2 regions of the Yersinia hibernica genome follow, and region 1 is predicted to be linked to the other one. Evidence: predicted binding sites of a transcription regulator. Region 1 holds the regulator's gene; the other holds the start of a gene.

Region 1 (8,051 bases):
CTTTGATATCTATTGGGTATATTGCGACGAATTACCGAGAGATAAATAAAATAGCGGGAAAGCGAAGTAAGATTGTACCGACTCGCCAAGCTTAATCAATGAAATACCACGGAAGTGCCTTTTTCATCTAAGTGGTTTGGTTTTCCTTATCTTCTGAGGCAAAATTGGCGTAATGATATTTTCTTTAGATAACAGATAAGAGGCATGGCGTATGTTTACCGGTATTGTTCAAGGCACCGCGCCAGTGGTTGCCATTGATGAGAAATCTAACTTCCGCACCCATGTGGTAGAAATGCCAAGTGAGATGTTAGCTGAATTAGCCTTGGGTGCTTCTGTTGCCCACAATGGCTGCTGTTTAACAGTGACAGCAGTTGACGGAAATCGCATCAGTTTTGATTTAATGAAGGAAACGCTGCGCATTACCAATTTGGGGGATATTAAAGTTGGTGACGTGGTTAATCTGGAGCGGGCGGCTAAGTTTAGTGATGAAATTGGCGGTCATCTTATGTCCGGTCACATTATTTGTACTGCTGAAATAGCCAAAATATACACATCAGAGAATAACCGCCAGATCTGGTTCCGGATGCCAAATGTTGATTTGATGAAATATGTATTACACAAAGGTTTTATCGGTATTGATGGTATCAGCCTGACCATCGGTGAAGTGGTGGGCAACCGTTTTTGCGTACATTTGATTCCAGAAACACTGGCGCGAACCACCTTGGGGAAAAAGCGTCTGGGGCATCGGGTAAATATCGAAATAGACCCACAAACGCAGGCGGTGGTGGATACCGTTGAGCGCGTCTTGGCGCAACGCGATATTGCTCAAGCAGCAGTGGCTGCTGAAAAAGCGGTGCGGGAATAGAATAATAAAAAGCAGGGGGATATTCCTCCTGCTTTTAATATATTGAGTTTTAACAGATTAACGCGGAACGCGAATTCCACCTTCGACGCCATTTGGGCTGAATAATACTTGCCACAACTGTATATCTCTGGCGCGAAATGCGCCTGCACAGGCATTCAGATAATAGCTAAACATCCGCTCAAATCGCGGCGAGTAATTCTCAGCTAAAGTCGGCCATGCGGCTTGGAAACGTTCGTACCATGCCATCAGTGTTCGGTCATAATCAGCGCCAAAATTATGCCAGTCTTCCATAATGAAATAAGGTTCGCTGGCTTGAGCAATATGTTTCACCGAGGGCAGACAACCATTAGGGAAAATATATTTATCAATCCATGGGTCAACACTCAAATCAGTGCGATTCGCCCCGATGGTATGTAACAAGAATAATCCGTCGGGCTTCAAATTGCGGTTAACCACATCGAAATAGGTGCGATAGTTTTTAGGCCCGACATGTTCGAACATGCCGACTGAGACAATACGATCAAATTGCTCATTTAGATCTCGGTAATCCTGCAATAGAATCGTAACATCCAAGCCTTCACAACGTTTTTGCGCTAATTTTTGCTGTTCAGCTGAAATTGTCACACCGGTGACAGACACCCCGAAATGGCGGGCGGCATAAGCGGCAAGGCCACCCCAGCCACAACCAATATCGAGTAACTTCATACCCGGCGCTAATTGCAGTTTCTCACAGATCATCTGCAATTTGTTTATCTGAGCTTGCTCCAGTGTGGTCGCGTCTTTCCAATAAGCGCAAGAATATTGCATATTCGGGTCAAGTATGAGGCTGAACAGATCATTACCCAGGTCGTAATGTTCTTTACCGACAATCCAGGCTCTTTTCTTGGACTGCAAATTGATAAGGCGGGCCGCGCCAATGCGTAAAGTATCTTTGAGATGGTGGGGCAGTTGATTCTCTAAGCCAGCTCTGAGAACCCGTTGGAAGAAAATATCCAGCCGGTCACATTCCCACCAGCCATCCATATAACTTTCACCTAATGCCAAAGATCCTTCTTGTAATACCCGCTTAAAGAAGTCTGGGTTATTAACTCTAATGTCGAAGGGGCGTGAGCCATTGACTTCAATATCAGCCCGGTTCAGCATTTCTTGAACAATGCGAAACCACGGGTTTTCTTGAATACTCTGGTCTTCTATACAGGATGAACTCATAGCTTCTCCATCACTTTCTTCTGACTTATGACCCGCGTAACTAAATGACACACGCGAATACATACCAATAAAGTTGGTGTCTGGTATCCATTACGGATATACCCTTTGTACTTGACGTCGCAGTGGTGTTTGCGGCTCTCATTCAGAGTGCCAATCTAAGCGCTGAGCAACATGGGTTTAACCCATCTGTCATTCGCTTACTGCCTGGCTGCAACCTCAATAACGTTGAGTAAAAGAGGAAGATTAAGAAGATACCCTAATTACGCTTGGGTTTAGGGTGACTCATCCATAAGTGTAAATGTGACGCAATCCACGCATCCAGAAAGTGCTTAAGATAATGCTTTTTTTTAATGGTATTCTAATCGGTTAAATCGAGTATAGGCTTGCCGGGATGCTTTCTCAATAATAAATCGTACCCGGCATTGATGCGCCTTAGTGACTATTTCTATTGGGAATTATGACTCCGCGCAATTATAGTCATTATTGTTAGTATGGCTTTTTTCTTTCCTTAACGCGTAGCAATGAATGCCATAACCCAATGCCGCCAAAATGACCGTCGAGAGCATGACGGTCACGGTTGCGAGTAAGGGTTGGCTGATATAGGCCGACACCATCATGCTCGCAATAAAACACAAGCCCAGTTGCAGCGTATTTTGCAGTGCTGCGGCTTTGCCTGTATTCGCTGGAAAGGGCATTAATGCATTTGCCACGATAATAGGGTAGCAGGCACCATTCACAAGCGCCATTAAGCAGAAAGGAATAAGTAGGGTAACCAGTGTTGGTGTGGTCAAGGTGGCTATCAGATAAAGCGCAATCATGCTGATAGCATAACCGCTCAGTAGCCACGGCAGCAGTGTATTACCCTTAATCCGGCTCAGCGCACTGCGGCAACCAAATCCACCCAACAGGAAAGCTAATGTCTGCGGGACATAACTCAAACCAATAATATTCGGGCTATAGCCCATATCACCTAAAATAAACGGTGATCCTGTTAGCCAGGCGAAAAATCCTGCGCTGCAGGCCGCGAACATCATCACGTTGCCGCTAAACGCCGGGAATTTCAGCAATTGCCAGAAGCTCATGGCACTTTTGCTTTGGGTCGCAGGGTTTGGCGTGGTTTTTTTCCGTTCTTTCAGCAATGCGGTTGGGATCAGTAATAGCAATGTCGTTATCAATAAAACCACAAAAATTGACCGCCAACTGAAGTGGTTTAATAACCATGCGCCGAGCAATGGGGCCAGCGCAGGGGATAGTGCCACCAACGGCATAATGGTCGCAAATACCCGGTTGGCCTTGCCGTCGCGATAACGGTCTACGACTAATGCTTGCCAACTCACGGCGGCAGAACAGACTCCGATTGCCTGAATAAAGCGCAGGATCAGTAACTGTGTTGCCGTTTCAACCCATAAAATTCCCAGACAACCCAGAGCAAATAAACCCAACCCTGCTAACAACACGGGTTTACGGCCTAATTTGTCCGAGACTGGCCCCCAGATAAGCTGGGCGATAGCAAAACCGGCGAGAAAAATGCTGAGACTGGCACTGATAGAGCCGGCGGAGGTTTGTAACTCTTGTTGCATGGCACCAAAGGCGGGTAAATACATATCGGTCGCCAGGTATCCCAACATGCTTAAACCGGCAAGGTAGAACATGAAACTTGCAGACGTTTTCATTCTTTATTTCTCTTTATCATTTTTTTGCAGGTGATTGACTACTTTTAGCCATTTTATCATTAGGAATTTAGTGCGGGGGGCATTCTAGCCGCAGAGATATTCGGTTGTGAAACGGTAATATTTGCGACATGCTATCAAAAAATTTGATAGTCACTATTGCGTTTCGCTGAGGCAAAAAAACATGTGGTCAGAATATTCATTGGATGTGGTGGATGCGGTCGCTCGCACCGGGAGTTTCAGTGCCGCCGCTCAAGAATTGCACCGGGTGCCGTCCGCGGTCAGTTATACTGTACGACAATTAGAGGAGTGGCTGGCGGTCTCTTTATTTACGCGGCGTCATCGCGACGTAGAATTGACGGAGGCAGGCAGAGTTTTTATCAAAGAAGCCCGCGATGTTATCAAAAAAATGAATGACACACGCCGTCAGTGCCAGCAAGTCGCGAATGGTTGGCGCGGGCAATTAAATATTGTGATTGATAAAATCGTCAAACCACAGCGCAGTCGCCGTTTAGTGCAGGATTTTTATCGTCATTTCCCGGATATCGAATTGCGGGTGCGTTATGAAGTGTTTAACGGCGTCTGGGATGCACTGGTGGATGGGCAAGCTGATATGGCTATTGGGGCAACACGTGCTATCCCGGTGGGTGGGCGGTTTGTGTTTCGTGACATGGGTTTTTTGAGCTGGCATTGTGTGGTCAGTGTCAATCATCCTTTAGCCCAATTAACCGGGCCTATTAATGATGACCAGCTGCGGCCTTATCCCTCTTTGTGCCTGGAGGATACCGCGCGAAATTTACCTAAACGGGATACCTGGACATTGGATAATCAGCAGCGGTTAGTCGCACCGGATTGGGCGACGGGAATAGACTGCTTGTGTGAAGGGTTATGTATCGGAATGGTTCCGGCCCATATGGTGTCACCATTGATTCAACAAGGAAAATTGGCGGCATTAACACTGACAGAGCCCCTGCCGGACAGCCCGTGTTGTTTGACCTGGGAGCAGCATAATCATTCCCCAGCCTTAGCATGGATGCTGGATTATCTGGGTGACAGTGTCACGCTAAATGATGAGTGGCTAAAAGATGATAATGATGGCACGCCGGGAGCGGCAGGATGAGCTGCCGGTAACCTGTGGGGCTACCGGCAGGGGAAGCTTAACGGCGATAATCGCGATAGGGGCCATCAGCAACAGAGCGGCGCTCTATCAGTTTCGGATGGACTTCAATGGTTTGCGGGTCTTCGCGTTTACTGACAATACGGTCGAGTAACATGGCAAAAGCCATTTCACCCAATCTCTCTTTGGGTTGATGAATGGTGGTCAGCGCCGGTGAGAAATAGCGGGCATTGCGCACATTATCATACCCGATCACTGAAATATCTTGTGGCACTCGCAGGCCCAGTTCATCCGCAGCACATATTGCGCCCATTGCCATAATATCGCCACCACAGAACACGGCCGTCGGACGATGTTTTTGTGTCAGAATTTGGTGCATAGCCTTATAACCAGACTCCGGCTCAAAATCGCCTTGCACCACCCACTCATCACGTAATGGAATATTGGCTTCTTCCAGGGCTTTCAAAAAGCCCTGATGGCGGCCCCCCCCGGTATTACGCGATAATTGACCAGGAATAGCGCCAATATCGCGGTGACCGCGCTCGATAAGATAACGACCGGCTAAATAGCCGCCTTCGAAAGCATTATCAATAATCGAGTCGGTAAAATCGCCACGAGCAGTGCCCCAGTCCATCACCACCATAGGGATATTGCGATAATCTTCCAACATTCCCAGTAATTGTTCCGGATATTCAGAACACATCACCAATAATCCATCGACACGTTTTTGTGCCAGCATGGCCAAATAGGCTTTTTGTTTATCCAGATTATTATGTGAGTTACATAAAATGAGGGTGTAACCTTGGCTATAACAGCTATTTTCAACTGCCTCGATCACTTCAGCAAAATAGGGTGCTTCACTGGATGTCGCCAATAAGCCAATGGATTTGGTGTGATTGACTTTCAAGCTACGGGCCACCGCGCTGGGTGAATAATGCAGCTCTTTAATGGCCGCCCACACAGCGGCCTTGGTATTTTCGGCGACGAAACGAGTTTTATTGATAACGTGCGAAACGGTGGTGGTGGACACACCCGCGTGTTTGGCCACATCTTTAATCGTTGCCATAGAAAAAATGACTCCTAAGCTCACCTGTTACAGCAGGTAAGTATTATGTTAATCGTTTGCCTGCATGACTCGAATACCGCTCAGACAGCAACACGATAGTGGGCTGGCGAGCGAAGTCAGATGGTGGTCTGAGCCTATTTATTGGATGTTATTAGTCAGTATGCAGTTATGAACTGCGAATTTTGTCTGATCTGGAGGAAAAGTGGAAGCGCTAATCAATGTTATAAAGTGCGTAATGAGCACAAGATTTTTTTCCCTAACTGTGGGAAAATGATTTGACGCACTCATTGTGTGCCTTTTCCCTACTAAAATTAACCGGCTGAGGAGTTTTTATGGATACCAATCTGAAGATGTCGCTAATTACCACTGTTGGTGCGCTGGCAATGATTATTGTCTTTAGCTTCGTGGCGGTAATGAATTAATTCACCTGCATGCCGGTGATAAGTAGGGCGGTTTACCCGCCCTTAATTATTGCGCCGCGATTAAGCTAAATTCTGCTCAACAAAAGACCAGTTAACCAAAGCCCAGAAGTTCTCCAGGTATTTTGGTCGCGCATTACGATAATCAATATAATAAGCGTGTTCCCATACATCCACCGTCAACAGCGGCTTATCTTGGGTCGTCAGCGGTGTTGCTGCATTTGATGTACTGACAATGGCTAGGGAGCCATCCGCTTTTTTGACCAGCCACGTCCAGCCCGCACCAAAGTTTTTCACTGCGGCATCAGTAAATTGTGCTTTAAATTCAGCGAAAGAACCGAAAGATTGCTGAATGGCAGCGGCAATTTTGCCTGTCGGTTCGCCGCCCCCATTGGGTGACAAACAGTGCCAGTAAAAGGTGTGATTCCAGACTTGGGCCGCATTATTAAAGATGCCACCACTGGAGGTTTTGACTATCTCTTCCAGGGTTTTACCCGCAAATTCGGTATCTTTAATCAGATTATTGAGGTTGACCACATAGGTGTTGTGGTGCTTGCCGTAATGGTATTCCAGCGTTTCAGCAGAAATGTGCGGTTCCAGTGCATTTTGTGCATAAGGTAATGCCGGTAATTCAAAAGACATCGCGCTCTCCTTTCGGGGTTGCTCAGGGTGTTTGCTCCTCAAATTCAATCATTAGCCAGCGCTAAGAAAGGTGAGGGGCGGTTAAAATCGTAATTGTTGTATTTTTGTTGTGGGTATTAATTTTAACAACTTTCGGCAGGAATAACAGGTATAACCACACAGATTAATGGGGAATGGCACCCGATAAGCCTATCGGGTGTGGTGATGCGATTAGCGGATGGTTTTCGGTGTTACGACACGGCGAGCGCCGACATAATGATCTTGCCAATAGTCATTATCCATCATGCTAATGCGAATTTCTTCACCGGTTCGTGGGGACTGAATAAACTTTCCGTTGCCTAAATAAACCCCAACATGGTCAGCAACACCACGGTTGGCAATATTGAAGAACACTAAATCACCACTTTCTAATTCAGCGCGTTTCACCGGTGCTGCATCACGTAAATGATACATTTCATTAGCGGTACGTGGCATTTTTATCCTGATGACATCTTTATAGGCATAATAAATCAGCCCGCTGCAATCAAAACCGGTATTAGGGGAGCTACCGCCCCAGCGATAAGGTTTACCGACTTGCTTCATCAGTTTACTCATTGCAGTCTGTTTGGCGTGTTGGTAGCGTTTTTTATGAGCAGGGCTGAGCTTTATTTTATTATTTAGCGCTAATTCAGTATTGGCTTTACCTTGAGCTTTATTTCGCTGGCGACCATAAGCGACTTTTTCTTTTTTGCTAACGGAGGCTTTTTTATTGGCGGTAGTTTTAATATGAGATGCTTTATTCGCCATTGCTTTATTGCTATTTAATTTCTTATTGGTGGGTTTACTGACCGCTTGTGCTTTCTTCTTTATGGTTTTACTGGCAGTGGCGGCGGTTGTTTTATTTGTGATGTTTTTACTGGTGGCTTTATTGTTATCAACTTTAGTTTTTTTGATATTTTTATCAGCTTTGCGTTTTTTACGCTCATCAGCGCTGGCTTGACTGATTTGACCTTTCTTTTGCTCAGCCGAGACGTGAGCCTGCGGTGACGCGTGCGCGAGGTTTAGAAATAACTGGGTAAACAGC
Region 2 (8,051 bases), 1.6 Mb from region 1:
ATCGCCCCGAAAACAGGGGCATAACCCGCAGGTCAGTTCGACACGTCAGCGGTCTTCTTATCACCGTTGCCTTAGCCGCCATTCCTTTATATAACTATTTCTTTATACCTACAGGCTGACTAAGATAGTTGCAAGATCCAGTAATGGATGATGAGCTTAACCTTTGACCTATTTAAGACTATTTTTGTGATCTAACTCGCTTTCGTGATGATTGTACTGGAGAGCAGAGCAAGGAAGAAGAACTCTTGCACATCTCGGAGTCTAATTGTCATTACATCAGTAGGGGCAACCTCGTTTATGACATATCAGTTAAATAAAACAGGTCAGTTAAACAAAGCAGGCCGGGCAAGTAAAACCGTGATAGCCACCTTGCTCAGTAGCTTGTTACTCACCGGCCCTGTAGCTGTCAATGCTGAGACACAGACGCAAGACTTGTTGCCTGATATTGGCACCTCTGCGGGTGCGACATTAAGTATTGATCAGGAAAAAGCCATGGGGGATTTTTATGTCCGCCAGATGCGCGCCAGTGCCCCACTGATTTATGACCCATTACTGACACAATACATCAATACGTTAGGTAACCGCTTAGTCGCCAATGCTTATTCAGTTCGCACACCATTTCATTTCTATTTGGTGAATAACGATCAGATTAACGCCTTTGCTTTCTTTGGCGGCAATGTGGTACTCCACTCAGCCCTGTTCCGCTATACCGACAACGAAAGCGAACTGGCATCCGTATTAGCCCATGAAATATCTCATGTTACGCAACGCCACCTGGCGCGCGCGATGGAAGAACAGCAACGCATGGCCCCCCTGACTTGGGTGGGTGTGCTCGGCTCTATTTTACTGACGATGGCCAGCCCACAAGCGGGAATGGCTGGCTTGAGCGGCACATTAGCCGGTGCTCAACAAGGTATCATCAGCTTTACTCAGGGTAATGAACAGGAAGCTGACCGAATTGGCATTCAAGTATTGCAGAGGTCGGGATTTGACCCGCAAGCCATGCCAAACTTCCTGCAAAAACTGGCTGATCAGTCACGATATGCATCCAAACCACCCGAAATGCTGCTAACTCACCCATTGCCCGACAGCCGCTTATCTGATGCACGTAACCGTGCTAATCAAATGAAACCGCACCCGATTGCCTCGTCGCAAGATTATCTGTTCGCCAAAGTCCGTATTTTGGGCATGTATGGTTCAGCGGAAAACAGCCTGACACCAGACTTACTTGAAACCTTAAGCAAAGGAACTTCGCGCGAACAGCTGGCTGCCAAATATGGCCAGGCCATTTTGCTGTATCAAGCAAAAAAATACGATGAAGCCCGTAATCAGCTACAACCGCTGCTAACACAACAACCGGGCAATATTTGGTTCCTCGACCTAATGACTGATATTGATTTGGGCCAGAATAAAGCAGCCAGCGCGATTAGCCGCCTGCAAGCAGCAATGGCGAAACAAAATGATGAGCCGGTATTGCAGCTGAATCTGGCCAATGCTTATGTTCAGGGCGGCCAACCGGCAGCGGCCATCAAAATATTGCGCAACTATACATTCAGCAACCCGAATGACCCGAATGGTTGGGATTTACTGGCACAAGCTGCGGCAGCACAGGGTCTGCGAGATCAAGAGCTGGCAGCGCGCGCGGAAAGTCTGGCATTGAGTGGTAAATTGACTCAGGCTATCGGCTTACTCAGTGACGCCAGTGCGCGGGTGAAACTGGGGAGTTTAGAACAAGCGCGCTATGATGCCCGCATTGACCAGTTGCGCCAATTGAATGAGCGCTTTCGTAAATATCAGAAGTCCTAAGGAAAGTATGATGAAAAACGTCACGATTTACCACAATCCGCGTTGTTCCAAAAGCCGGGAAACTCTCGCGTTAGTTGAGCAGCACGGAATTAAACCGCAGGTAATATTGTATTTAGATACCCCGCCCTCAGTGGCGACGTTAAAAGAATTACTGCAACAGTTGGGTTTCAGTGACGCGCGGCAATTAATGCGCACCAAAGAGGAGCTGTATAAAGAGCTGAATCTGGCGGATAAGGCCCTGACACAAGATCAATTACTGCAAGCCATGCACCATTATCCGAAACTGATCGAGCGCCCAATCGTGGTTTATCACGACCAGGCTCGGATTGGCCGCCCACCAGAGCAGGTGCTTGAAATTTTATAACCATGATTAACTAATTGAAAAATAATGATTTAGCCCTCCCCACTGTTATTGGGGGACAGGCAGCTAACACCGCGCCAATAGCGGGATTACAACCCCAGAATCTCTTTCACGAAAGGAATGGTCAACTTACGTTGTGCAGTAATAGAGGCGCGATCAAGCTGATCTAAGGTCATAAACAGAGTGCGCATTTCCCGATCCAGGCGTTTTAACAGAAAACGCCCCACATCTTCCGGTAACTCAAAACCTCGCAATTTGGCGCGTAATTGCAAAGCCTGCAATTTCTCATCATCTGACAAGGGCTGCAATTTATAGATTTGCCCCCAATCGAGCCGAGAGGCCAAATCAGGTAAACCGAGGTTCAATTGCCGTGGCGGGCGATCACCGGTTATCAATAATCGGGTTCGGCCAGTCTCTACAATGCGGTTGTAGAGATTAAATATCGCCATTTCCCACTGTTCATCACCAGCAATACACTCAATATTATCAATACAAACCAGTGCCAGCTGTTCCATACCATCCAGCACTTCCGGCACAAAATAAGCGCGTTTATCCAGCGGAACATAACCCACTGCCTCACCTTTTTGCGATAACTCAGCACAAGCAGCATGCAACAAATGGCTACGCCCGCCACCCTCGCGTGACCAGAAATAGATATAACTGCCATGAGACTGATGAACAGCAGACTGGATAGCCGCTAATAGGGACGGGTTCTCCCCCGGATAAAAACTAGCAAAAGTTTCATCATCGGGAAGATAGAGTGGCAGTGAAAGCTGTGCCGGCGTATTCAGAAGCACCTCAACCAACAAAACGGGCGGGAAAACATGGCAAGCTTACCACAAAAAATTACAACAGCATAAAAACCTGAACTGAGGCGAAAAACTGGCCGAACCGACAAGTGCGGCGCGGCCAGAGGTAACTTTTACTTAAGTGCCGGTTCGTCTTCTGTTGTTTCAATAATCTCTTCTTCAGTGCGAACCAAACTGATCACTTTGAACAGCAAGCTCAGGCCGATGCCAACAACTGTCGCCAGCGCCATCCCTTTCAGCTCAGTGGCACCAATATTCACTTTTGCGCCACTCACCCCGATTATCAGAATAACAGAGGTTAAAATCAGGTTTTGCGCTTTGTTGTAGTCCACTTTTGACTCAATCAGCACCCGGATACCTGACGCCGCAATGACGCCGTACAGCAGCAATGAAACACCGCCCATAACCGGCACCGGCACCGCCTGGATGGCGGCAGCCAATTTACCGATACAAGAGAGCATAATGGCCAGAACCGCTGCGCCACCAATAACCCAAGTGCTGTAAACACGGGTTATCGCCATCACACCGATATTCTCACCGTAAGTGGTATTCGGTGTGGAGCCGAAGAAACCGGAAATCACGGTTGAAATACCATTAGCAAACATTGAACGATGCAGGCCAGGGTCACGAATCAAATCTTTTTTCACGATATTCGCGGTGACCACCAAGTGCCCAATATGCTCGGCAATCACCACCAGTGCTGCAGGTAAGATGGTCAAAATAGCGAACCACTCAAAGCGCGGGGTATAGAACGTCGGTAAAGCAAACCAATGGGCATCGCGGATAGGAGTCAAATCCACCACCCCCATCACGAATGACAAGGCATAGCCGACCAGCACACCAATCAGAATAGGAATAATGGCAAAAAAGCCACGGAACAGCACCGAACCCAAAATAGTGACACCCAATGTCACCATTGAAATGATGATGGTGGTTGAATCGACCGTCACCCCTGGCGCGGGTAATAACCCCGCCATACCGGCAGCAACCCCCGCCAGTTCAAGGCCGATAACCGCAACAATCGCCCCCATTGCCGCTGGCGGGAAGAGCACATTCAGCCAGCCAGTACCGGCTTTTTTTACAATCAATGCCACCAGACAAAACAGCACGCCGCACATGATAAAACCGCCCAGTGCAACTTCGTACCCCAGTGGCAACAACAGTAATACCGGCGAAATAAAGGCGAAGCTGGAGCCCAGATAAGCCGGAATTTTTCCCTTACAAATGAATAAGTAAAGCAAAGTGCCGATACCATTAAACAACAGCACTGTGGCCGGGTTAATTTTAAACAGAATAGGAACTAAAACTGTGGCACCAAACATTGCGAATAAATGTTGAAAACTCAGGGGGATCGTCTGGAGCAGCGGTGGACGCTCGCTGACGCCAATGGTGCGACGGCTCATTTCTCTATCCTCTAATTAAGATTATGTGCATACTTTTCTAACTTAACATTGCAACGGAATTCGCCACACTGACTCAGCCAACTCACTGATTTTAAGTCAGCTTATTAGGTTTCACTTGTGTGCGGCTCTGCTGCAACGCCCAGTTGTTTAGGTATGAAGGGGTTTATGCAAAAAAATTATTCAAAAAAAAGCCGACTATCGAGTCGGCTATCATCTGTTATTTCGTTCCGAAAATCTTATCACCGGCATCACCCAATCCAGGGATGATGTAACCGTGTTCGTTCAACCCTTGGTCGATGGAAGCGGTGTACAACTCGACATCTGGATGAGCGGCTTCCAATGCTTTAATCCCTTCAGGGGCGGCAACCAGCACCAAGACTTTGATGCTCTTACAGCCGGCATTCTTAAGCAAATCAATGGTCGCAATCATCGAACCACCGGTTGCCAGCATCGGGTCAACCACCAACGCCATGCGCTCGTCAATATGCGACACCAGCTTTTGGAAGTAAGGTACTGGTTTTAGTGTCTCTTCGTCGCGATAGACACCGACCACACTGATACGAGCGCTAGGGACATTTTCCAAGACCCCTTCCATCATGCCCAAACCGGCACGCAGAATAGGCACTACCGTGATTTTCTTACCTTTAATCTGTTCAATCTCAACCGGCCCGTTCCAACCTTCGATGGTGACTTTCTCAGTCTCCAGATCAGCGGTTGCCACGTAAGTCAGCAAACTCCCTACTTCAGACGCTAACTCGCGAAAACGCTTTGTACTGATATCATTCTCACGCATCAAACCAAGTTTATGTTTTACTAGCGGGTGTTTCACCTCAACGATCTTCATTATTTTTCTCCCGGTTAGGCGGCTGGCGGCCAAAAAAATCGCGAGATTATACCGCCTTTTTTTTTGAACGCCACAATGAATAGCCTGATTCAGATCAATAGAAAATCATTATTAAGTCAAGCAAGCTAAAAATCAGCGTGATATCACAAGCTACTCGCAAACGTTTGCCTGCGCTGTTAGAATTGTCGCGTTTTCTTTCTATGCTTAAACCGCCAACCGCCGTGGGGACCTCGCAGTGACCAACAAAACCTCTCTCAGCTATAAAGACGCAGGTGTAGATATTGATGCCGGCAATGACCTTGTTGATCGCATAAAAGGTGTGGTTAAACAAACCCGTCGCCCAGAAGTGATGGGAGGATTGGGCGGGTTCGGTGCCCTGTGCGCTTTGCCGCAAAAATACCGTGAACCGATTCTTGTTTCAGGCACTGATGGCGTTGGCACCAAGCTGCGCCTGGCAATGGACTTGAAACGCCACGATACCATTGGTATCGATTTAGTCGCGATGTGTGTTAATGACTTGGTAGTTCAAGGTGCTGAACCACTGTTCTTCCTAGACTACTTTGCTACCGGCAAACTGGATGTGGACACTGCCGCCAGTGTGATTACCGGTATCGCTGAAGGATGTAAACAATCAGGTTGTGCACTGGTGGGTGGCGAGACCGCCGAAATGCCGGGGATGTACCACGGCGAAGATTACGACGTTGCTGGCTTCTGTGTTGGTGTAGTCGAAAAATCTGAAATTATTGACGGCAGCAAGGTCGCTCCGGGTGATGCTCTGGTAGCCCTAGGCGCCAGCGGCCCGCATTCAAATGGCTATTCACTGGTACGTAAAATTCTGGAAGTCAGTAACACCGACCCAGAACAGACTCAATTGGACGGTAAATCTCTGGCGGATCATTTGCTGGAACCCACCAAAATCTATGTGAAATCCATCCTTAGCTTGATTGAGCAACTTGATATTCATGCTATTGCTCACCTGACCGGCGGCGGCTTCTGGGAAAATATCCCACGCGTATTGCCACAAGGGACTCAAGCCGTTATCGATGAAGCGAGCTGGCAGTGGCCGGCGGTATTTAGCTGGTTACAGCACGCCGGTAATGTCAGCCGCCATGAAATGTATCGCACATTTAACTGCGGTGTCGGCATGGTGGTGGCGCTTCCGGCAGAACTGGCCGATATTGCCGTTGAGCAACTGACCGCGTCGGGTGAAAAAGCCTGGAAAATCGGGGTGATCGCGGCGGCAACTGAAAGTGACGAGCAAGTGGTGATTAATTAATCATTATGAAGAAAATCGTGGTTTTGATTTCAGGCCAGGGAAGTAACTTACAGGCACTGATTGATGCCCAGCAACAAGGGCGTATTTCAGGCGAAATTAGTGCTGTATTCAGTAATAATCCGCAAGCTTATGGGCTCGAACGCGCTGCACTGGCGGGCATTGCACAGCAGGCGCTGGATGCGAAAACGTATGCCTCGCGGGCCAGTTTTGATCTGGCATTGGCGCAGGCCATCGACCAGTATCAGCCTGATTTACTGGTGCTGGCGGGTTATATGCGCATTCTCAGCCCGGAGTTTGTGCAGCATTACGCTGGCCGGATGTTGAATATTCACCCCTCCTTACTGCCAAAATACCCCGGCCTACACACTCATCGCCAAGCCTTGGAAAACGGTGATCGGGAACACGGTACTTCAGTGCATTTTGTCACTGAAGAGCTGGATGGCGGCCCTGTTATCCTGCAAGCCAAAGTGCCGATTTTCAGTGATGATAGCGAAGAGGATGTGGTCGAGAGAGTGCAAACTCAGGAGCACAATATTTATCCGCTGGTGGTCAGTTGGTTCACTGATGGCCGGCTATTGATGCGAGATAATGCTGCTTGGTTGGATGGTGAGCGCTTACCTGTACAAGGCTACGCGGCGGAATAACGCCATTAAGATATAAACGCTAAAGGCGCTGCCATTTTTGGGTGAGCGCCTTTTTTAATTTCCTGTGCTCATACCTTATGCTGATAGTATAATTTCTAGGGCAGCAACCGCTGTCGTCACACGAGGAATAAGCATGTCTAGCACTAGCAGCGTCCGGTTACGTCCACTGGAACGGGATGATCTGCCGTTTGTTCATCAACTAGATAATAATGCCAGCGTCATGCGCTATTGGTTTGAAGAGCCTTACGAGGCCTTTGTCGAGCTGTCTGATTTATATGATAAGCATATTCATGATCAGAGCGAGCGACGCTTTATTATTGAAAGTCAGGGTACGAAAGCGGGCCTGGTCGAGTTAGTGGAAATTAACCATATTCACCGCCGTGCTGAATTTCAGATTATTATCGACCCAGCCCATCAAGGCAAAGGTTATGCCGGTTCAGCCGCCAGATTGGCAATGGAATACGGTTTTTCCGTATTGAACTTGTATAAACTGTATTTGATTGTGGATAAAGAAAATGAAAAAGCTATTCATATCTACAGCAAATTAGGTTTTGAGTTAGAGGGTGAGTTAAAACAAGAGTTCTTTATCAATGGCGAATATCGCACTGCCATCCGCATGTGTATTTTCCAGCCACAATATTTGGCCAAATATAAAACGCCATCGATAAAGAGTGCTTAGCCGATAGCCCGGTCATCCATTGGCACTGTAGCAACCCACGTCGCTTCAGTGCCAACCTCGCCGAATCAACCGTAGCGCCCAGTAATATAGTCTTCCGTACGCCGCTGATGTGGCGAAGTAAACAGTGCGTCGGTATCATTATATTCCACCAGCGCCCCCTGATGGATAAAAGCGGTGTAATCTGAAACTCTTGCGGCCTGCTGCATATTATGGGTCACTAGCACTACGG

What was found. Region 1 encodes PurR, which represses purine synthesis genes. Its sites were predicted from a motif close to CANGCAAACGTTTGCNTG; they were not measured.
Region 2: purM (phosphoribosylformylglycinamidine cyclo-ligase) is a predicted target of PurR. The motif match lies at 5,377-5,394, and genes of this name have one in related genera.

Annotation. Positions count from the first base shown of each region.
Region 1 covers NZ_CP032487.1:1,692,282-1,700,332, forward strand. The annotation lists gene D5F51_RS08000 (riboflavin synthase subunit alpha) at 212-865, shown strand; gene cfa (cyclopropane fatty acyl phospholipid synthase) at 923-2,074, opposite strand; gene punC (purine nucleoside transporter PunC) at 2,530-3,747, opposite strand; gene punR (DNA-binding transcriptional activator PunR) at 3,929-4,864, shown strand; gene purR (HTH-type transcriptional repressor PurR) at 4,902-5,927, opposite strand; gene cydH (cytochrome bd-I oxidase subunit CydH) at 6,260-6,349, shown strand; gene sodB (superoxide dismutase [Fe]) at 6,410-6,988, opposite strand; gene D5F51_RS08035 (C40 family peptidase) at 7,199-8,051, opposite strand, start outside.
Region 2 covers NZ_CP032487.1:3,341,458-3,349,508, forward strand. The annotation lists gene bepA (beta-barrel assembly-enhancing protease) at 298-1,806, shown strand; gene arsC (arsenate reductase (glutaredoxin)) at 1,817-2,170, shown strand; gene hda (DnaA inactivator Hda) at 2,257-2,964, opposite strand; gene uraA (uracil permease) at 3,090-4,379, opposite strand; gene upp (uracil phosphoribosyltransferase) at 4,597-5,223, opposite strand; gene purM (phosphoribosylformylglycinamidine cyclo-ligase) at 5,459-6,499, shown strand; gene purN (phosphoribosylglycinamide formyltransferase) at 6,505-7,143, shown strand; gene speG (spermidine N1-acetyltransferase) at 7,277-7,822, shown strand; gene pstB (phosphate ABC transporter ATP-binding protein PstB) at 7,888-8,051, opposite strand, start outside.